DNA from 2 places in the Streptomyces sp. WAC03905 genome. Region 1 is predicted to be linked to the other one. Evidence: riboswitches for the same ligand, from Rfam matches in the RefSeq annotation. Region 1 holds a riboswitch; the other holds the start of a gene.

Evidence for each region. A riboswitch is a leader RNA that binds a small molecule or an ion and turns the genes downstream of it on or off. The one in region 1 is predicted to bind glycine.
Region 2: another riboswitch for glycine. It lies ahead of gcvT (glycine cleavage system aminomethyltransferase GcvT); the one in region 1 lies ahead of gcvP (aminomethyl-transferring glycine dehydrogenase).

The regions. Positions count from the first base shown of each region.
Region 1 is NZ_JBXYDZ010000003.1:6,502,323-6,506,731, forward strand. Features, by position in the region: gene AC2RP6_RS31910 (DNA polymerase IV) at 34-1,458, shown strand; gene AC2RP6_RS31915 (PRC-barrel domain-containing protein) at 1,484-1,849, opposite strand; glycine riboswitch at 1,962-2,060, shown strand; gene gcvP (aminomethyl-transferring glycine dehydrogenase) at 2,256-4,409, shown strand, end outside.
Region 2 is NZ_JBXYDZ010000003.1:2,581,008-2,585,416, reverse strand. Features, by position in the region: gene glyA (serine hydroxymethyltransferase) at 1-869, opposite strand, end outside; gene gcvH (glycine cleavage system protein GcvH) at 885-1,265, opposite strand; gene gcvT (glycine cleavage system aminomethyltransferase GcvT) at 1,369-2,484, opposite strand; glycine riboswitch at 2,656-2,759, opposite strand; gene AC2RP6_RS13920 (AAA family ATPase) at 2,947-3,624, shown strand; gene AC2RP6_RS13915 (enhanced serine sensitivity protein SseB) at 3,726-4,409, shown strand, end outside.

The sequences.
Region 1 (4,409 bases):
GCGATGTCAGAGGCGTAGGGCAGCATCGGTGCTGTGAGAGCCGCTCCGACCATCCTGCACCTGGACATGGACGCCTTCTACGCCTCCGTGGAGCAGGCGTCGAAGCCGAGCCTGCGCGGCAAGGCCGTCATCGTCGGCGGGCTCGGACCGCGCGGGGTCGTCGCCACCGCCTCCTACGAGGCCCGGCGGTTCGGGGTGCACTCGGCGATGCCGATGGGCCAGGCGCGCAGGCTCTGCCCGAACGGCGCCTACCTGATCCCGCGTTTCCCGCTCTACCGGCAGGTCAGCGACATCGTCATGGCCATGCTGCGGGAGCTGTCCCCGCTGGTCGAGCCGCTCAGCCTGGACGAGGCCTTCGTGGACCTGGAGGCGGGCGGTGTCGCCTTCGACTCGGACTCCGCGCGGGCCACGGGCGAGCGGCTGCGGGCCGGCATCAGGGCCGCCACGGGGCTCAGCGGGTCCGTGGGGCTCGCGGGGTCGAAGATGCTGGCCAAGGTGGCCTCGGAGGAGGCCAAGCCGGCCGGGCTGCTGCTCATCGAGCCCGGGACCGAGCGGGAGCTGCTCGCACCGATGTCCGTACGGACCCTGCCCGGGGTCGGGCCGGCCACGGGGGAACACCTGCGCCGCGCCGGGATCACCACCGTGGGGGAGCTGGCGGAGGCGGGCGAGGACGAGCTGGTCCGGATGGTCGGGCGCGCGCACGGCGCGGGGCTGTACCGGATGGCGCTGGGGCTGGACGACCGGCCGGTGGTCGCGGAACGGGACGCGAAGTCGGTGTCCGTCGAGGACACCTTCGACGTGGATCTCCACGACCGGGTGCGGATCAGGGGTGAGGTGCAGCGGCTCGCGGACCGGTGCGTGCAGCGACTGCGGGGATCCGGGCACTCGGGGCGCACGATCGTGCTGAAGGTCCGGCGCTACGACTTCTCCACCCTGACGCGGTCCGAGACGCTGCGGGGGCCCACGGACGATCCCGCGGTGGTGCGGGAGGCCGCCGCGCGGCTGCTGGAGGCGGTCGACACCACGGGCGGGGTGCGACTGCTGGGGGTGGGGGTGACGGGGCTGGCGGACTACACGCAGGAAGACCTCTTCGCGCAGTCGTCCGCCACGCGGGCGTCGGACGAGGACGGCGGTGCGGGAGGCACCGGCGGGGAGGCGGAGCCGGAGGCCGCCGGCGGCGGCGCAGCGGGACGGGAGGGACAGGAGGGGCAGCAGGAGCTGGAGGGGCCGGAGCAGCCCCGTGGGCCGCAGGAGGCCACGCAGCGCCGCTGGACGGCAGGGAGCGACGTCCGGCACGTGCTGTACGGGCCGGGGTGGGTGCAGGGCAGCGGCGTCGGGCGGGTGACCGTACGGTTCGAGCAGCCAGGCTCGGAGCCCGGCCGGGTGCGGACCTTCCTCGTGGACGACCCGGAGCTGGAGCCGTCCGACCCGCTGCCGCTGGTGGGGGAGGGGACGTAGGAGGCGGCCGGCCGCAGCGGGGGGCTCAGCCCTCGTCGCCCGCCAGCCGGCCGAAGTCGCGGTGGAAGTCGGACGGCAGGGTCGTGTCCAGGCCGTAGTGGTGGTAGAGCTGGAGTTCCTGCTCGGGTGACAGGTGGCGGCCGACGCCGAAGTCCGGCGCGTCCCTGATGAGGGAGCGCTCGAAGGGGACCCGCAGGGTCTCGCCGACCATCTCGCTCGGCTCCAGCGGGACGAAGGCGTCCCGGCTGAACAGACCGGTGCGGACGGCGGCCCACTCCGGGACACCCGTGGCATCGTCGAGGTAGACCTCGTCGATGGTGCCGATCTTGGCACCGTTGCGGTCGAACGCCTTGCGGCCGATCAGGCTGCGCGGATCGATGTCGGTCTGCACGGTCCCTCCAAATGGTCGCAACTGCTCCGTAATGACTACAGAAGTGCATTTCCGCAGCGGAGGCCACTCGGGGAGCCCCTTGAACCCCGCTGGTAGTCTGGATGACGGCTGTCGACCCTGTGCGGGAGAGTCCTCCGAATGAGCAAGACGGAGGCGCCGAAGGAGCAAATCCTCCCCGGAATCTCTCAGGCATACGTACCGCACGGACGAGGCCACTCTGGAAAGCAGGGCGGGTACCGGGCGCGCAGTGCCGGTCCCCCTCCTCACCGACGGTGAAAGCCGGACCTCTCGGGAGACCCCCGTGACTCCGGTGAAACTCTCAGGTGCAGATGACAGAGGGGGAGGCCGTCCGGGTGCCCGCGCCGTGGTGCCCCTCGCAGGTCATATGACCAGGAGGCCTCCGTACATGACCGCCAACCGCATTCCGCTCTCCCAGCTGGAGCGAGGCATCCCCTTCGAACAGCGCCACATCGGCCCGGATGCCGAGGCGCAGGCGAAGATGCTTGCCCACGTGGGCTACGGCTCCCTGGACGAACTGACCGCCGCCGCGGTCCCGGATGTGATCAAGACCGCCGACGCGCTGGACCTGCCCGAGGCACGGACCGAGGCCGAGGTGCTCGCCGAGCTGCGCTCGCTCGCCGACCGCAACCAGGTCCTCACCCCCATGATCGGTCTGGGCTACTACGGGACCTTCACCCCGCCGGTGATCCTCCGCAACGTCATGGAGAACCCGGCCTGGTACACGGCGTACACGCCCTACCAGCCGGAGATCTCCCAGGGCCGCCTCGAAGCGCTCCTGAACTTCCAGACCGTCGTCGCCGACCTCACCGGCCTGCCGACCTCGGGCGCCTCGCTGCTCGACGAGGGCACCGCGGCCGCCGAGGCCATGACCCTCGCCCGCCGCGTGGGCAAGGTCAAGGGCAACGTCTTCCTCATCGACGCCGACGCCCTCCCGCAGACCGTCGCCGTCATCGAGACCCGCGCCGAGCCGATCGGCATCGAGGTCGTCGTCGCGGACCTCTCCGACGGCATCCCCGCCGAGATCGCCGAGCGCGGCGTCTACGGCGTCCTGCTCCAGTACCCCGGTGCCTCCGGCGCCGTCCGGGACATCAAGCCGGTCATCGACCAGGCGCACGAGCTCGGTGCCATCGTCACCGTCTCGGCCGACCTGCTCGCCCTGACCCTGCTGAAGTCCCCGGGCGCCCTGGGCGCGGACATCGCGGTGGGCACCACCCAGCGCTTCGGCGTCCCGATGGGCTTCGGCGGACCGCACGCCGGCTACATGGCCGTCCAGGACAAGCACGCCCGCTCGCTGCCCGGCCGCCTCGTCGGCGTCTCGGTGGACGCGGACGGCAACAAGGCCTACCGCCTGGCGCTGCAGACCCGTGAGCAGCACATCCGCCGTGAGAAGGCCACCAGCAACATCTGCACCGCGCAGGTCCTGCTCGCCGTCATGGCCGGCATGTACGCCGTCTACCACGGCCCGGACGGCCTGCGCACCATCGCCGGCCGCACCCACCGCTACGCGACGCTGCTCGCGGCCGGTCTGCGGGCCGGCGGGGTGGAGACCGTGCACGGCTCCTACTTCGACACCATCACGGTCCGGGTACCGGGCCGTGCCGCCGAGGTCGTCGCCGCCGCCCGCGAGGGCGGGGTCAACCTCCACCGGGTCGACGCCGACCTCGTCTCCATCAGCTGCGACGAGACCACCCTGCGCGCCGACATCGAGGCCGTCTGGGCCGCCTTCGGCGTCACCGCCGACATCGAGGCGCTCGACGAGACCGCGGCGGACACCCTCCCCGAGGGCCTCCTGCGCACGGACGCGGTCCTGACCCACCCGGTCTTCCACCAGCACCGCTCCGAGACCGCGATGCTGCGCTACCTGCGCAAGCTCTCGGACAAGGACTACGCGCTGGACCGCGGCATGATCCCGCTGGGATCCTGCACCATGAAGCTCAACGCGACCACCGAGATGGAGCCGGTGACCTGGCCCGAGTTCGGCCAGCTGCACCCCTTCGCCCCGGTGGAGCAGGCCGAGGGCTACCTCACGCTCATCAACGAGCTGGAGGAACGACTCTGCGAGGTCACCGGCTACGACAAGGTCTCCATCCAGCCGAACGCCGGCTCGCAGGGTGAGCTCGCCGGACTGCTGGCCGTACGCGCCTACCACCGTGCGAACGGCGACGAGCAGCGCACCGTCTGCCTCATCCCGTCCTCCGCGCACGGCACCAACGCCGCCAGCGCCGTCATGGCCGGCATGAAGGTCGTCGTCGTCAAGACGGCCGACGACGGCGAGGTGGACGCGGACGACCTGCGCGCCAAGATCGAGCAGCACCGCGACGAGCTGGCCGTGCTGATGATCACCTACCCGTCCACCCACGGCGTGTTCGAGGAGCACGTCGCCGACATCTGCGCCCAGGTCCACGAGGCCGGCGGCCAGGTCTACGTCGACGGCGCCAACCTGAACGCCCTGGTGGGCCTCGCCAAGCCGGGTCACTTCGGCGGCGACGTCTCGCACCTGAACCTGCACAAGACCTTCTGCATCCCGCACGGCGGCGGC
Region 2 (4,409 bases), 3.9 Mb from region 1:
TCCAGGGTGCGCTCCTGGCGCTCCTTGAACTCGGGCGAGGCCGCGACCTTGAAGGAGACGGCCTTGGCCGCGATCACGTGCTCCAGCGGGCCGCCCTGCTGGCCGGGGAAGACCGCGGAGTTGATCTTCTTGGCCAGCTCCTGCGTCGACAGGATGACACCGCCGCGCGGACCGCCGAGGGTCTTGTGCGTGGTGGTGGTCACGACGTGGGCGTGCGGGACCGGGTTCGGGTGCAGCCCCGCGGCGACCAGGCCCGCGAAGTGCGCCATGTCGACCATCAGGTACGCGCCGACCTCGTCCGCGATGCGGCGGAAGGCGGCGAAGTCCAGCTGGCGCGGGTAGGCGGACCAGCCCGCGACGATCAGCTGCGGCTTGGACTCCTTGGCGAGGCGCTCGACCTCGGCCATGTCCACCTGGCCGGACTCGTCGACGTGGTACGGGACCACGTTGTAGAGCTTGCCGGAGAAGTTGATCTTCATGCCGTGGGTCAGGTGACCGCCGTGGGCCAGGTTCAGGCCCATGATCGTGTCGCCCGGCTTGAGCAGCGCGAACATCGCGGCGGCGTTCGCCTGCGCACCGGAGTGCGGCTGGACGTTCGCGGCCTCGGCGCCGAACAGCGCCTTGATGCGGTCGATCGCGATCTGCTCGACCACGTCGACGTGCTCGCAGCCGCCGTAGTAGCGACGGCCCGGGTAGCCCTCGGCGTACTTGTTGGTCAGGACCGAGCCCTGGGCCTCCATGACGGCGACCGGAGCGAAGTTCTCCGACGCGATCATTTCCAGGGTCGACTGCTGGCGCACGAGCTCGGCGTCGACGGCTGCGGCGACGTCGGGGTCGAGTTCGTGGAGAGGGGTGTTCAGTACGGACATCAGGATCCCCTGGGGTCAGTTACCGGCGGTGAGCTTCGTGTACTCCTCGGCGGAGAGCACGTCCTTGGGCTCCTCCGAGATGCGCACCTTGAACAGCCAGCCGCCCTCGAACGGAGCGGTGTTGACGAGCGCCGGGTCGTCCACGACGTCCTGGTTGGCCTCGACGATCTCGCCGGAGACCGGGGAGTAGAGGTCGGAGACCGACTTGGTCGACTCCAGCTCGCCGCAGGTCTCGCCCTCGGTCACGGTGTCGCCGACCGCGGGGAGCTGGGCGTAGACGACGTCACCGAGCGCGTTGGCCGCGAACTCCGTGATGCCGACCGTCGCGACGCCGTCCACGACGTCGGACAGCCACTCGTGCTCCTTGGTGTAACGCAGATTCTCGGGGGTGCTCATGGCCTGATTCTCCTGGATGCGGGGGAGTGGATACGAACTGCGGTCTTGGGTACTGAGACGGCGCCGTTCCGGTGGCCGGACGGCGGACGTCGCGCGCGGGGGGTTACTTCTGCCGCTTGTAGAACGGCAGCGCCACGACCTCGTACGGCTCATGCGTACCGCGAATGTCGACGCCGACGCCGGAGGCGCCGGGCGCGGCGTGCTCCGCGTCCACGTACGCCATCGCGATCGGCCTGCCCAGCGTCGGGGACGGGGCGCCCGAGGTGACCTCGCCGATCACCTCTCCGCCGAAGGTGACGGGGAAACCGGCGCGCGGGACGCGGCGGCCCTCGGCGATCAGGCCGACCAGCTTGCGCGGCGCCTTGGTCGCGGCCTTCTCGGCGGCGGCCTCCAGGGCGGCGCGGCCGACGAAGTCCCCCTCCTTCTCGAACTTCACGACCCGGCCCAGACCCGCGTCGAAGGGGGTCAGGGCGGTGGTCAGCTCGTGCCCGTACAGCGGCATGCCCGCTTCCAGGCGCAGGGTGTCGCGGCAGGACAGGCCGGCCGGGACCAGGCCGGCGCCCTCGCCGGCCTTGGTCAGCGCCTGCCACAGCTCCACGGCGTGCTCGGGGGCGACGAAGAGCTCGAAGCCGTCCTCGCCGGTGTAGCCGGTGCGCGCGATCAGCGCGGGCACGCCCGCGACGGTGCCCGGCAGGCCGGCGTAGTACTTCAGGCCGTCCAGATCGGCGTCGGTGAGGGACGCCAGGATGCCGGGCGACTCCGGGCCCTGCACCGCGATCAGCGCGTAGGCGTCGCGGTCGTCGCGGACCTCGGTGTCGAAGCCGGCGGCGCGCTCGGTCAGGGCGTCGAGGACGACCTGGGCGTTGGAGGCGTTGGCGACGACCATGTACTCGGTCTCGCCGAGGCGGTAGACGATCAGGTCGTCGAGGATCCCGCCGTCCTCCTGGCAGATGTGCGTGTAGCGGGCGCGGCCGACGCCGACGGTGGAGATGTTGCCGACCAGTGCGTAGTCGAGGGCCTTGACGGCCTCCGGGCCGGTCAGCGTGATCTCGCCCATGTGCGAGAGGTCGAAGAGGCCGGCCTTGGTGCGGACGGCGTTGTGCTCGTCGCGCTCGCTGGCGTACCGCAGCGGCATGTCCCAGCCCGCGAAGTCGGTCATGGTCGCACCGAGCGAGCGGTGCAGCGCATCGAGGGCGGTCAGGCGGGGGGCAGTGCTCATGGGTGTGGCTCCCGGGTCCCAGGGCATCGACATGACATGACGAGGACGTTCCTCCCCATCTGTCATCGGAACCTGAGAGGTTCGCCGAGAGTTCCGCCGATCCATCGATCGCCGGTATCCGCGACTTGCACCTTGGGTGGAGCTGCCGGGCAGCTCGCTTTTCAGATCTGCCTCATCCACGCGGTACGGGGCCTGAGAGATTCAAGGGAGGTTCTTGCTCCTTCGGCGCCCGGACACGGCCTTGCGGCGTGCCGGGACTCTCCCGCGCGGATTCAAGCGGCCGGTATGCAGTTGGTCCAGATGGCGCACATCATTGCACGGCATGCCCGAGATCGGGGGTGGGGGGCGGAAAGTTCGTACGCCCGTCCGAGCCGCCGGAACGGAACCGGACATGCCGATTACCGTCTCTTTACACTCAGTGGGCAAGGGTCCCGGTGACCCGATTCGGGGGAGGCGAACACCGTGCGGAGATTCGGAGTGGTGGCGACGACGGGAACCGTGGACGCGGTGCCGGCGCAGCGGCGCGGCGCGCGCGAGCGCAGGAGGGCGGCGGACGGCGGCCTCGGCCTCGTGCGCGACCTGCGCGGCCCGGCGCTGCGCGGACCGCGGCGGCTCGGCTTCGCCGAGGGCGACATCGTCGTGGTCTCCGGCCTCCCCGGCGGCGGCAAGAGCACGCTGATCAAGCGGGCCGCCCCCGAGGGCGGGGCCGTCGACTCCCAGGACACCCGCGAACGCTGGGAGGGCCGGATGCCGGCCGCCCTGCCCTACGCCGTGTACCGCCCGCTGGTGCGCGCCGCGCACTACTGGGGCCTCTACCGGATCCTGCGCTCCGGCGCCTCCGTGGTCGTCCACGACTGCGGCACCCAGAGCTGGGTGCGCGGACTGCTCGCCGCGGCGGCGCGCCGCCGCGGCCGCGCCCTGCACCTCCTCCTGCTGGACAGCAGCCCCGAGGAGGCCCTCTCCGGCCAGCGCGCGCGGGGCCGCAGCGTGTCCGCCTACGCCTTCGCCCGCCACCGCGGCGCCGTGGGACGCCTGCTGCGCGACGCCGAGGCGGGCCGCCCGCCCGCCGGGTGCGCCTCGGCGACCCTGCTGGACCGCCGCTCGGCCGCCGCCGTGACGGGGATCGGCTTCCAGGGCTGACCGCCCGCCCGGGTCCCCCGGATCGGCCCCGGCGCAGGAGCCGGGCCGGCGGCCGGTAGCCTGCGGGTCGACACGCGCGGGACCGACGGAGGCGGGGGCAGATGCAGGGCAGCGGCTGGCCGGACAATGAGCTGGAGCAGGTGCTCGGGGCGGCGCTGGGGCAGCCGGACGCCGGCGGCCGGATCCTGGAGGTGCTCGGACGCAGCCGGGTGTGGGTGCCGCTGCCGGGCGGCGGCGGTCCCGACGCGGCCGGCCTGGACCTGCCCACCATGGACATCGGCGGGGCGGCGTACGTCCCCGTCTACAGCTCCGAGGCCCAGTTCCTCGCCTGCGTCGGCCCCGGCATGGACTTCGCGGTGGCCCCGGCGGTCGAATTCGCCCGGGGGCTGCCCCCGCAGCTCGGCATCGCGCTCAATCCGGAGGGCGCCGTCGGCGTCCCGCTGCCCCCGCCCGCCGTCGCGGAGCTCTGCCGGGCCGGCCGCAGCCCGCTGGACGGCCCCGCCACCGGCGGCCGCGTGCGGCTCTTCGAGCCCGACTGGCAGGACGACCCGGTGGACTTCCTGGCCGCCGCCGGCGAGGAGTTCCGCGCCACCGGCGTGGTCGCCGCGGCGCACCGCTGCCTCGCCAGCGTCGAGGGAGGGGCCCCGGAGCTGTTCATCGGTGTCCGCCTGCTGGGATGGGAGCCGCAGATGCGCGAGGCCCCGCTGGAGGCCCTCGGACGGGCCCTGACCCGCGTCCCGGCGCCCTGGCCCGTGCAGTTGATCCTCCTGGACGCGGCCCAGGAC